Regions from separate parts of the Janthinobacterium sp. 78 genome, predicted to be linked through region 2. Evidence: predicted binding sites of a transcription regulator. Region 2 holds the regulator's gene; each other region holds the start of a gene.
What was found. Region 2 encodes LexA, which represses DNA repair genes until DNA is damaged. Its sites were predicted from a motif close to ACTGTATNNNNATACAGT; they were not measured.
Positions count from the first base shown of each region.

Region 1: a site for LexA is predicted at 1,975-1,992, ahead of recA (recombinase RecA). Genes of this name have one in related genera too.
Region 3: a site for LexA is predicted at 1,147-1,164, ahead of C8C92_RS20545 (PA0069 family radical SAM protein). Genes of this name have one in related genera too.

Region 1 covers NZ_QENT01000001.1:5,922,431-5,925,707, forward strand. The annotation lists gene C8C92_RS26040 (class I SAM-dependent methyltransferase) at 1-29, opposite strand, end outside; gene recX (recombination regulator RecX) at 125-580, opposite strand; gene recA (recombinase RecA) at 784-1,884, opposite strand; gene C8C92_RS26055 (response regulator transcription factor) at 2,134-2,868, shown strand; gene C8C92_RS26060 (sensor histidine kinase) at 2,895-3,277, shown strand, end outside.
Region 2 covers NZ_QENT01000001.1:4,904,462-4,907,738, forward strand. The annotation lists gene rpsR (30S ribosomal protein S18) at 1-209, opposite strand, end outside; gene priB (primosomal replication protein N) at 235-534, opposite strand; gene rpsF (30S ribosomal protein S6) at 555-944, opposite strand; gene lexA (transcriptional repressor LexA) at 1,221-1,856, shown strand; gene C8C92_RS21610 (cystathionine gamma-synthase family protein) at 1,922-3,163, opposite strand; gene purF (amidophosphoribosyltransferase) at 3,244-3,277, opposite strand, start outside.
Region 3 covers NZ_QENT01000001.1:4,658,904-4,662,180, forward strand. The annotation lists gene C8C92_RS20545 (PA0069 family radical SAM protein) at 1-1,084, opposite strand, end outside; gene C8C92_RS20550 (tRNA-uridine aminocarboxypropyltransferase) at 1,213-1,920, opposite strand; gene C8C92_RS20555 (methyl-accepting chemotaxis protein) at 1,992-3,277, opposite strand, start outside.

The sequences.
Region 1 (3,277 bases), 1.0 Mb from region 2:
GCCGTGTAGCCGGCATGCCAAGCGCTCATCAGGTGTCCCGTATATCAAGTAAAAAAGCTGGGACGCAACATGCGCAGCAGCAATTAGGCAGAATAACTGATCCTTGCTGTCAAGTTAATAAATATTACTCATCGTCGGGCTCCAGGCCTTTCAAGGCCACCTGCACGGCGCGCTGCGAAAAGCCGCGTTGCATCAGGAAGCGCACCTGCTTGTTGCGCTGTTCGGCATCCTGCGCCACTTCACCGAATTTGCGGCGCCACACTTCGCAGGCGCGCGCGGTCTCGCCTTCGGCCAGGCCCGCCTTGAGTTCCTGCAGCGCCTCACCGCCTATGCCATGGCTTTGCAATTCCGCCATGATGCGGCTATTGCCGAAACGGGCCGAGCGGCGATGGATCAGCGATTCGGAAAAGCGCTCCTGCGACAGCCAGTTGGCTTGCTCCAGGCTGTCGAGCAAGGCTTCCACATCATCGCCTTCCTGCGCATGGCGCTGCAGCTTGCGCCGCAATTCCATGCGGCTATGCTCGCGCATCGACAGAAAGCGGAGCGCCCTGCCCTTCAGGCTTAGTTGTACTGCAGCCATACACCCACCTTGTCTTTCATTCCACGATCACAGCACCCAAACACAATCGCCGCCCGGCGCAACAGCGCGGGACGGCGATCAGGGTCCTACCTTGCGGCAAGCCATGCGTAGGTCGGATCAGGCCCCTTGGGCCGTAATCCGACAACATTGTTGACGTCTGTGGTGTTGTCGGATTACGCACGGCTTTGCCGCGCTAATCCGACCTACTCTGCCTTGGCTTCCGCCTTGGCAGCCTTGTCGGCGGCTTTATCCGCTTTTTCCGGCTTTTCAGCAGCCAGCGGTGGCAGTTCGCGCACGCCCAGCGACGCGCGGACCTTGTTTTCGATTTCGCGGGCCAGCGCCGGACGCTCTTGCAGGAAGGCGCGGGCGTTGTCCTTGCCCTGGCCGATGCGTTCGCCGTTGTAGCTGTACCACGAACCGGATTTTTCCACGATCTTGGCATCCGAGCCCAGGTCCAGGATTTCGCCTTCGCGCGAGGTGCCGGCGCCGTACAGGATGTCGAAGTGCGCTTCCTTGAACGGTGGCGCGATCTTGTTCTTGACGACCTTGACCTTGGTTTCGTTGCCAATCACTTCATCGCCGGACTTGATCGAGCCGGTGCGGCGGATATCGAGGCGCACGGAGGCGTAGAATTTCAGCGCATTGCCGCCGGTGGTGGTTTCAGGGCTGCCGAACATCACGCCGATCTTCATGCGGATCTGGTTGATGAAGATGACCAGGGTATTGGTGCGGTTGATGGAACCGGTCAATTTACGCAGGGCTTGCGACATCAGACGCGCTTGCAAGCCTGGCAGCGAGTCGCCCATGTCGCCTTCGATCTCGGCGCGTGGCGTCAGTGCGGCCACGGAGTCGATGACGACCAGGTCGACGCTGCCCGAACGCACGAGGGCGTCGCAGATTTCCAGTGCCTGCTCGCCCGTGTCCGGTTGCGAGATCAGCAATTCGTGCAGGTTAACACCCAGCTTTTGCGCGTAACCGACGTCGAGCGCGTGCTCGGCATCGATAAAGGCGCAGGTGCCGCCGAGTTTTTGCATTTCAGCAATGGTTTGCAGGGTCAAGGTGGTTTTACCCGACGATTCAGGACCGTAGATTTCCACCACGCGGCCGCGCGGCAAGCCGCCTACGCCCAGCGCGATATCGAGGCCGAGCGAACCGGTCGACACGACTTGCACTTCTTCGATCACCGCGCTGGCATCCATGCGCATGACCGAACCTTTGCCAAACTGCTTCTCGATCTGCGCCAGTGCGGCGGCGAGCGCCTTGGCTTTTTCCGATGCGGGTACTACAGCTTTTTTATCGTCCATATGTTCTTTCAGCCGTTCTACAGTTGCGAATCCAGTTGAATCCTGCAGCCTGCGATAGCGCCAGTGGGTTAAATTCTTTACACAGACAGTACTGTATAAAAAAACAGTGATCAATGCAAGCGGAACGTGGATTTGTTTTGAAACAGATCAATACAACCCTGGTTTTTCACAAAAACTATCCACCTTGCGGAAAATGAAACACAATACACACTTCAGATGTCCTGATGTTGCAAGCATAGGAAGTGCACCATGCGTATTTTACTTGCCGAAGATGACAGCGTGCTGGCCGATGGTCTGACCCGCTCGCTGCGCCAGTCCGGTTATGCCATCGACTACGTGAAGACCGGCCAGGAGGCCGATACGGCCCTGTCCACCCAGGAATTCGACCTGCTGATCCTCGATTTGGGCCTGCCGAAGATGTCCGGCCTGGAGGTGCTGCGCCGCCTGCGCGCGCGCGCCTCGCTGCTGCCGGTGCTGATCCTGACGGCTGCCGATTCCATCGAACAACGCGTGAATGGCCTCGACCTCGGTGCCGATGATTATATGGCCAAGCCGTTCGCCCTGTCGGAACTGGAGGCAAGAGTGCGCGCCCTGACACGCCGCGGCGCCGGCGGCGGCGCCACCGTCATCAAGCACGGCCCCCTCAGCTACGACCAGGTGGGGCGCAGTGCCTACATCAACGACCAGATGCTCGACCTGTCGGCGCGCGAACTGGGCTTGCTGGAAATCCTGCTGGGCCGCACCGGCCGCCTCGTCTCGAAAGAGCAACTGGTCGACCACCTGTGCGAATGGGGTGAAGAAGTGTCGAACAACGCCATCGAGGTGTATGTGCACCGGCTGCGCAAGAAGATCGAGGTGGGCGGCGTGCGCATCGCCACCGTGCGCGGCCTCGGCTATTGCCTGGAAAAATACTCGGAAGCGGCGCGCCTGAACGCCGAAGCGAACGAAGCGGCAGGCCCGGCCAGCGGCCCCGCCAGCAAGTGAAGGCGCGCGAAGCGCCAGCGGACGAGGTGGACGACGACGACTGGTTCGAACCGCCCACCACGGAGCAGGATGACACCATCGAGCATTCGCTGTTTGGCGAAATCCTCGACTGGATGCTGGCGCCCTTGCTGCTGCTGTGGCCGATGAGCATCGCCATCACCTACCTGGTGGCCAAGGGCATCGCCAATCAACCGTTCGACCATGCGCTGGAAGACAGCGTGACGGTGCTGACGCAGCAGGTCAAGCAGGCCGACGGCGCGCTGCTGCGCCGCGTGCCGGACAAGAACCGCAGCGGCCGCGACTTCCTGCGCGCCGACGATGTCGACACCCTGTATTACCTGGTGGTGGGCGGGCGCGGCGAATACCTCGACGGCGACCGCGACTTGCCGCCGCCGCAAGAGCCCGACAA
Region 2 (3,277 bases):
TGCGCTTTGGTACCGGTCAGGCGTGCTGGCATGATCTTGCCGTTTTCTTGGACGAAGTCTTTCAGCGTGTCGACGTCTTTGTAGTCGACTTGCTCAACGTGAGCTGCGGTGAAGCGGCAGAACTTCTTGCGTTTGAACAACGGGTTTTGCTGTTTGCGTTTTTCTTTAAGCTTGAGCTTATTTTTGTCGAACTTTTTACCGAATGCCATGTCAGGCTCCTGTATCTAAAATGCGCTAGTCAGAATTGACTGCACTAAAATCAATGATGTGAAACACCAAACTCTTGCTGTTGCGGCTCTTCCTGGCCAGGAAACCCGTGAACTGATACACCCCGCCCAAGCTTGCCTGGCTGAACCGGCCTGAAATTTCGCCAGCGGCTAGCGCGGCAACATCAAACTCGGTCAAACGGGCAATCCCTGCTTCCATCTGCTGCGAACTGTGTTGCAATACTGCATTCACAATCGGCAGCCCTGCCGGGGTATAGCGCAATATTTCGCGCTCGGCAATGATGGCGGTTACTTGTAGCTGGTTCAGCGCACGATCCTGGTCAAGAATTAAGCTGCTGCTGCGACAGGAGCGGCTGCTGGTGCTTCGGTGCGGTGGCTTTTGGCCGCGTCTTCGCGTTGTACCGATTTCATCATCGGCGAAGGAGCTGTTTCAGCTTTCTTCATTTTAACGGTCAGGTGACGCAACACGGCATCATTGAATTTGAATGCTGTTTCCAACTCGACCAGGGTCTCGTTGTCGCATTCGATGTTCAGGCAGATGTAGTGTGCTTTAGGCAGCTTTTGGATCGAGTAAGCCATTTGACGGCGGCCCCAATCTTCCACGCGGTGAACCGAACCGCCGCGGGTGGTTACGCTGGCTTTGTAGCGTTCGATCATCGCGGGCACTTGCTCGCTCTGGTCCGGATGGACGATAAAGACTATTTCATAATGACGCATGCAAACTCCTTCAGGTCGGATTGATAATCGCCCACCCCGGCGTCAAGACGGGTGTGGGAAGGTCAGCCGAAGATTATAACCGCCTTTTGCAAACGTTTCAATCATTCCTTCAACAAGCGGCCCGCGCACGGGGCAGGCCAGGCGTTTTTTCCTGCCCATTCCCGTATTTCGCACGAAATTCGCGCAAATAACCGAAATCCCCTTGCATAGTGGACGATACTGTACAAAAATACAGACTGTTCATATAGACAGCATTTTAGTATGCACCCACCGCTCATGATCAAGCTGACAGCACGACAAGAACAAATCCTGAACCTGATCAAGGACGCGATTGAAAACACGGGTTTTCCTCCCACCCGTGCCGAAATCGCCAATGAACTGGGTTTCAAATCGGCCAATGCGGCCGAAGAGCATTTGCAAGCCCTGGCCCGCAAGGGCGCGATCGAGATTTCGCCCGGCACCTCGCGCGGCATCCGCCTGATCGGTGCGGCAGCCGAAGCAGCGCCATCGAAGGTGCCGGCAGCGCTGCTGATGTCGCTGCCCCTGATCGGCCGGGTGGCGGCAGGCTCGCCCATCCTGGCACAGGAAAACCTGGAAGCGAGCTACAACGTGGACCCGGCCCTGTTCTCGGCCAAGCCCGACTTCCTGCTGAAGGTACGCGGCTGGTCCATGCGCGACGCCGGCATCATGGATGGCGACTTATTGGCCGTCAAGAAGGTCGACAGCGCCAAGAATGGCCAGATCGTCGTCGCCCGCATCGGCGACGAAGTCACCGTCAAGCGCTACAAGAAGACGGGTTCCGTCATCGAACTGCTGCCGGAAAACCCCGACTTCAAGGTCATCACCGTGTCGCCGGAAGATGAATTCGCCCTGGAAGGTTTGGCAGTGGGACTGATGCGCAGCTGGCATTAAACCACCGCATGCAAAAAGGGCCGCAACAGCATGACTGTTGCGGCCCTTTTCATTTGTCCGGCTGCCTATGCATCGAGTGCCTGGCGGAAATCCTCGAGCAAATCGGCCTCGTCCTCGATACCCACGGACACGCGGATCAAGGACTCGGCAATGCCCATGCTGGCACGGCGCTCGGCACCCATCTCATAGAAGATCGTGTGGGCGACGGGAATGACCAGGGTACGCGTGTCACCGAGGTTGCTCGCTGGAATAGCCAGATTCAGGCGATTCAGGAAATCGAAGCAATCGATGCCGTCTTTTAATTCAAAGCTGAACAGTGAGCCATAGCTGCGGAACAAGTCCGTCGCCAGCGCGTGCTGCGGGTGCGACGCCAGGCCCGGGTAATGCACTGCCGCCACGCGCGGGTCGGCGGCCAGCATGGTGGCCAGCGCCAGGGCGTTGGAACAGGTGCGGTCCATGCGCAAGGCCATGGTTTCCGCGCCGACGGCGATATGGTGCGCCGCTTCCGGGCCCAGCGATGCGCCGAAATCGCGCAAGGCCTTGGCGCGGATTTGCGCGATGCCCCACTGCGCTGGTGCCGCTTTTTTATAGTTGTCGAAAATGTTCGGGTACTGCGTCCAGTCGAACACGCCCGTGTCCGTCAAGCTGCCGCCCAGCGCATTGCCGTGGCCGCCGATCGATTTCGTCAGCGCATTGACCACCAGGCCCGCACCCACCGCTTTCGGGCGGAACAGGTAAGGCGTCGTCATGGTGTTGTCGACGATGTACAAAATACCGCGTTCCTTGCACAAGGCGCCGATCTTCGCCAGGTCGGCGATCTGCGTGCGCGGATTGGCGATGGTTTCGACGAAAACAATCCGCGTTTGCGGCGTGATGGCGGCCGCCACGTTGGCCACCTCGGTGGCGTCGACGAAGGAGACGGCGATGCCCTGCCCCGTCACCGTTTGCCACAGGCTGTTGGTGTTGCCAAACAAAAAGGCCGACGACACCACATGGTCGCCCGCGCGCAGCAGCGACTGCACCACGGCGCCGATGGCGCCCATGCCGGTGGCGAAACACAAGGTGGCCACGCCATCTTCCATCTTGTTGACCTTGTCTTCCAGCGCGGACACCGTCGGATTGCCCTGGCGGCCGTAGCGGAAACCGGGCTCCTTGCCCTGGAACACGGAAGCGAGCTGGCGTGCGTCGCTGTAGCCGAAGGCGACGGAGGTGTGCACGGGTTTGTGCAGCGAGCCGTGCTCGATACCCTTGCGGCGGTCGTTATGCAGGATGGTGGTGGTAAAGCCGTAGGTTTTTTTGGTGGTCATGGTGGATACTGGAGACTATTAACCCAAGACAAAAGCTGGGGTCAGACCCAACAGGTCTGACCCCAAAGGCAAGGCGGTGATTATGCTTCTGTCGTCGCCAGGTTCAGGTTCAGC
Region 3 (3,277 bases), 250 kb from region 2:
GCACCACCAGCGGCCGGCGGAACTGCGTGCAATCGAGCTGCTTGAAGCGGCCACCCTTGCCGTGCAAGCCCAGCCGATGCACGGCCTTTTCAAAGCGCTGGTGGATCAGGTCGGCCCACACGCCCTCGCCCCGCATGCGCGTGCCGAACGCGCTGTCGTAATCCTTGCCGCCGCGCATTTCGCGCACGCGGTTCATCACGCGCTGGGCCCGCTCCGGGAAGTGCGCTTCCAGCCATTGCTGGAACAAGGGGCTCACTTCCCACGGCAGGCGCAGCACCACGTAATGGGCGTGGATGGCGCCCGCGTCGCGCACGGCTTCGAGCAGCTGCTCGATTTCCGGCTCCGTCACGAAAGGAATGATGGGCGCGATGCTCACGCCCACGGGGATGCCCGCCTCCGTCAAGGTGCGGATGGTGCGCAGCCGCCGCGCAGGGGCCGCCGCGCGCGGCTCCAGCGTGCGCGCGATGACGGGGTCGAGCGTGGTGACAGTGATGGCCACGGCGGCCAGGCGCCTGGCCGCCATCGGCGCCAGGATATCGATATCGCGCTCGATCAGCGACGATTTCGTGATCAGCGCCACGGGGTGGTCACACTCGTGCAGCACTTCCAGCACGCGCCGCGTCAGCTGCCGTTCGCGTTCGCACGGCTGATACGCATCGGTATTGACGCCCACGGCGATCGGCTCGGCCACATACGACGGCTTGGCCAGTTCGCGCCACAACAGTTCGGGGGCGTTCACCTTGGCGTAGATGCGGCTTTCGAAGTCCAGGCCCGGCGACAGGCCCAGATAGCTGTGCGTGGGACGGGCAAAGCAGTAAATGCAGCCGTGTTCACACCCCCGGTATGGATTCAGGGAAACGTTGAACGGCAAATCGGGCGAAGCGTTGCGTGTGAGGATGGTGCGCGCCTGCTCGTCGCTGACCTGCGTTTTCCAGCCCGGCGCCGCCTCCCCCTCCGCCCCATCCAGGCCGCCCACGCTCCAGCCGTCATCGAAACCGGCGCGCGCGTGCGCCTCGTAGCGCCCTTGCAGGTTCGACACGGCGCCGCGCCCCTTGTGGGCTTTCAGCGATTGCGGCGGCAACATGGCTTGCCCGGCGAAGCTGTCATCGTGCTCTGGAATGATTGCTTTCATGAACGGCCCCATCAACTGTATATACGTACAGTATACTATGCCGCTATGCGGGCAAGATCAAGGGCTGGCGTGCTGCTGTTTCACGCTTTTTCAGCATGCGGTATGACATAACTCAACTGCTGTGCGACAAAGCCGTCAAATGCCGTGATCAGAGGAACGAAGCGGGACGCGTCCTGCTCCAACTGCATCAGGGCATAGCAGGTCGCTTCCAGGGTCGATAACTGGTCTGGCGCGTGCGCCTTGCGGATCAGGTAATGGGAAGCGGGCGTGTCGCGCAGGGGCAGGCGCGGCAACTGTTGCAACTGGGGATTCAGGTACAGCATCTTGCGGCTCTTGCGCCAGGTGGCGTCCAGCACCACCAGCCGCAATTGGCTCAAAAATCGGGCCGGATCGAGCAAGATGGCGGGGTTGAGCGGGGGCGGGGGCGCGATGCCCAGCGAACGGTCGCCGGGCGTATCTGGGTACAGCAGCACGTTGTGCTTGTCGGCCAGCAGTGCGGCGAGCGTGTCCGGGGCAAACTGCTCGCCCGTCAGCATGCGGCTGTTGGGCAGGCTCAGGTGCAGCAAGCGGGCACTGCCCTTGGCGTTATGGACTTCCAGCGGATGCTGCAGGATCAGCACGTCCACCGCGTGGGCAACGGGGGCGATCCAGCGGCAGATGCAGCTGGATGCGGCGCGCAGGCAGGCTGGGCAGCGCGCGCGTTTGGCGGGTTCAGCCTCGGAGGACGATGCAGCGGCAGGGCTGGAGGGATGGCTGGAGGTAGAGCTTGAGGTACGGCGGGTGGTCATGGCGGAGCGCGTTCGCGGCTGTCTTCAAGCCGCGATTGTAGCGCCCGCGCCATGCCACGGGGAATCTGCGCTTAAAACTCTTCCCATTCGTCGGCGCCAGACGCCACCGGTGCCTTCGGCGCGCGTGCCCGCACAGCGTCCGCCGGCGCCGCCTTGCCCGGCGCGGCTGCGGGCTGTGCTGGCGCGCGCCGTACCGCCGCTTGCACGACAGGCCGCACGGCGGTTTTGAGCGGCGCAGGCGCTTTCACAGACAGGGCAGCAGTGGTGGAAACAGAGTGCTGCGTGGCATCGAGCTTGAACACGCCCACGACCTCGGCCAGCTTGGCCGCCTGTTCCTGCATGGATTCGGCCGCTGCGGCGGCCTCTTCCACCAGGGCCGCGTTTTGCTGCGTCACCTGATCCATCTGGCCGATGGCCTGGTTGACTTGTTCGATGCCGGCGCGCTGCTCATCGCTGGCATCGGTGATCTGGTTCATGATCTGCGTCACGTGGCTGATGCTTTGCACGATTTCGTCCATGGTGCGACCCGCCTTGTCCACCAGTTGCGAACCGGCCTCGACCTTTTGCACGGAATCGTCGATCAAGCCCTTGATTTCCCTGGCCGCCGCGCTGGAGCGCTGCGCCAGGTTGCGCACCTCGGAAGCTACCACGGCAAAACCGCGGCCCTGCTCGCCGGCCCTGGCCGCTTCCACTGCCGCGTTCAGGGCCAGGATATTCGTCTGGAAGGCGATGGCGTCGATGACGCTGATGATGTCGACAATCTTGCGCGAGGAATCGTTGATCGAGCCCATGGTGCTGACCACTTCCGACACCACCACGCCGCCCTTGCTGGCGATCTGCGAGGCGTCGATGGCCAGTTGATTCGCGCTGCGCGCATTGTCGGCATTGCGTTTCACGGTCGAGGTCAGCTCTTCCATCGAAGACGCCGTCTCTTCCAGCGAGCTGGCCTGCTCTTCCGTGCGCGATGACAAGTCCAGGTTGCCGGCGGCAATTTCGCTCGACGCCGTGCTGATCGATTCGGTGCCGACGCGCACCTGGCCGACGATACTGACCAGTTTATCGTTCATGTTTTTCAGCGCATGCATCAGCTGCCCCGTTTCATCGCGGCTGTCCACCACGATATGGCTGGTCAGGTCGCCGGCGGAAACGGCTTCCGCCACCTCGACGGCGCGCGTGATGGGACGCGTGATCGAGCGCGTGATCCAGTAGGCGCAGGCGATGCCCAGCAAGATGGCAACCGCGCCCAGCGAGATCAGCAGCAAACGGCCGTTTTCGTAGCGCGAGCGGATTTGCGCGGCCGCGTCATCGAGCAATTTGGCTTCCAGCACGGCCAGCTTTTTCAGCGACGCCAGGTAAA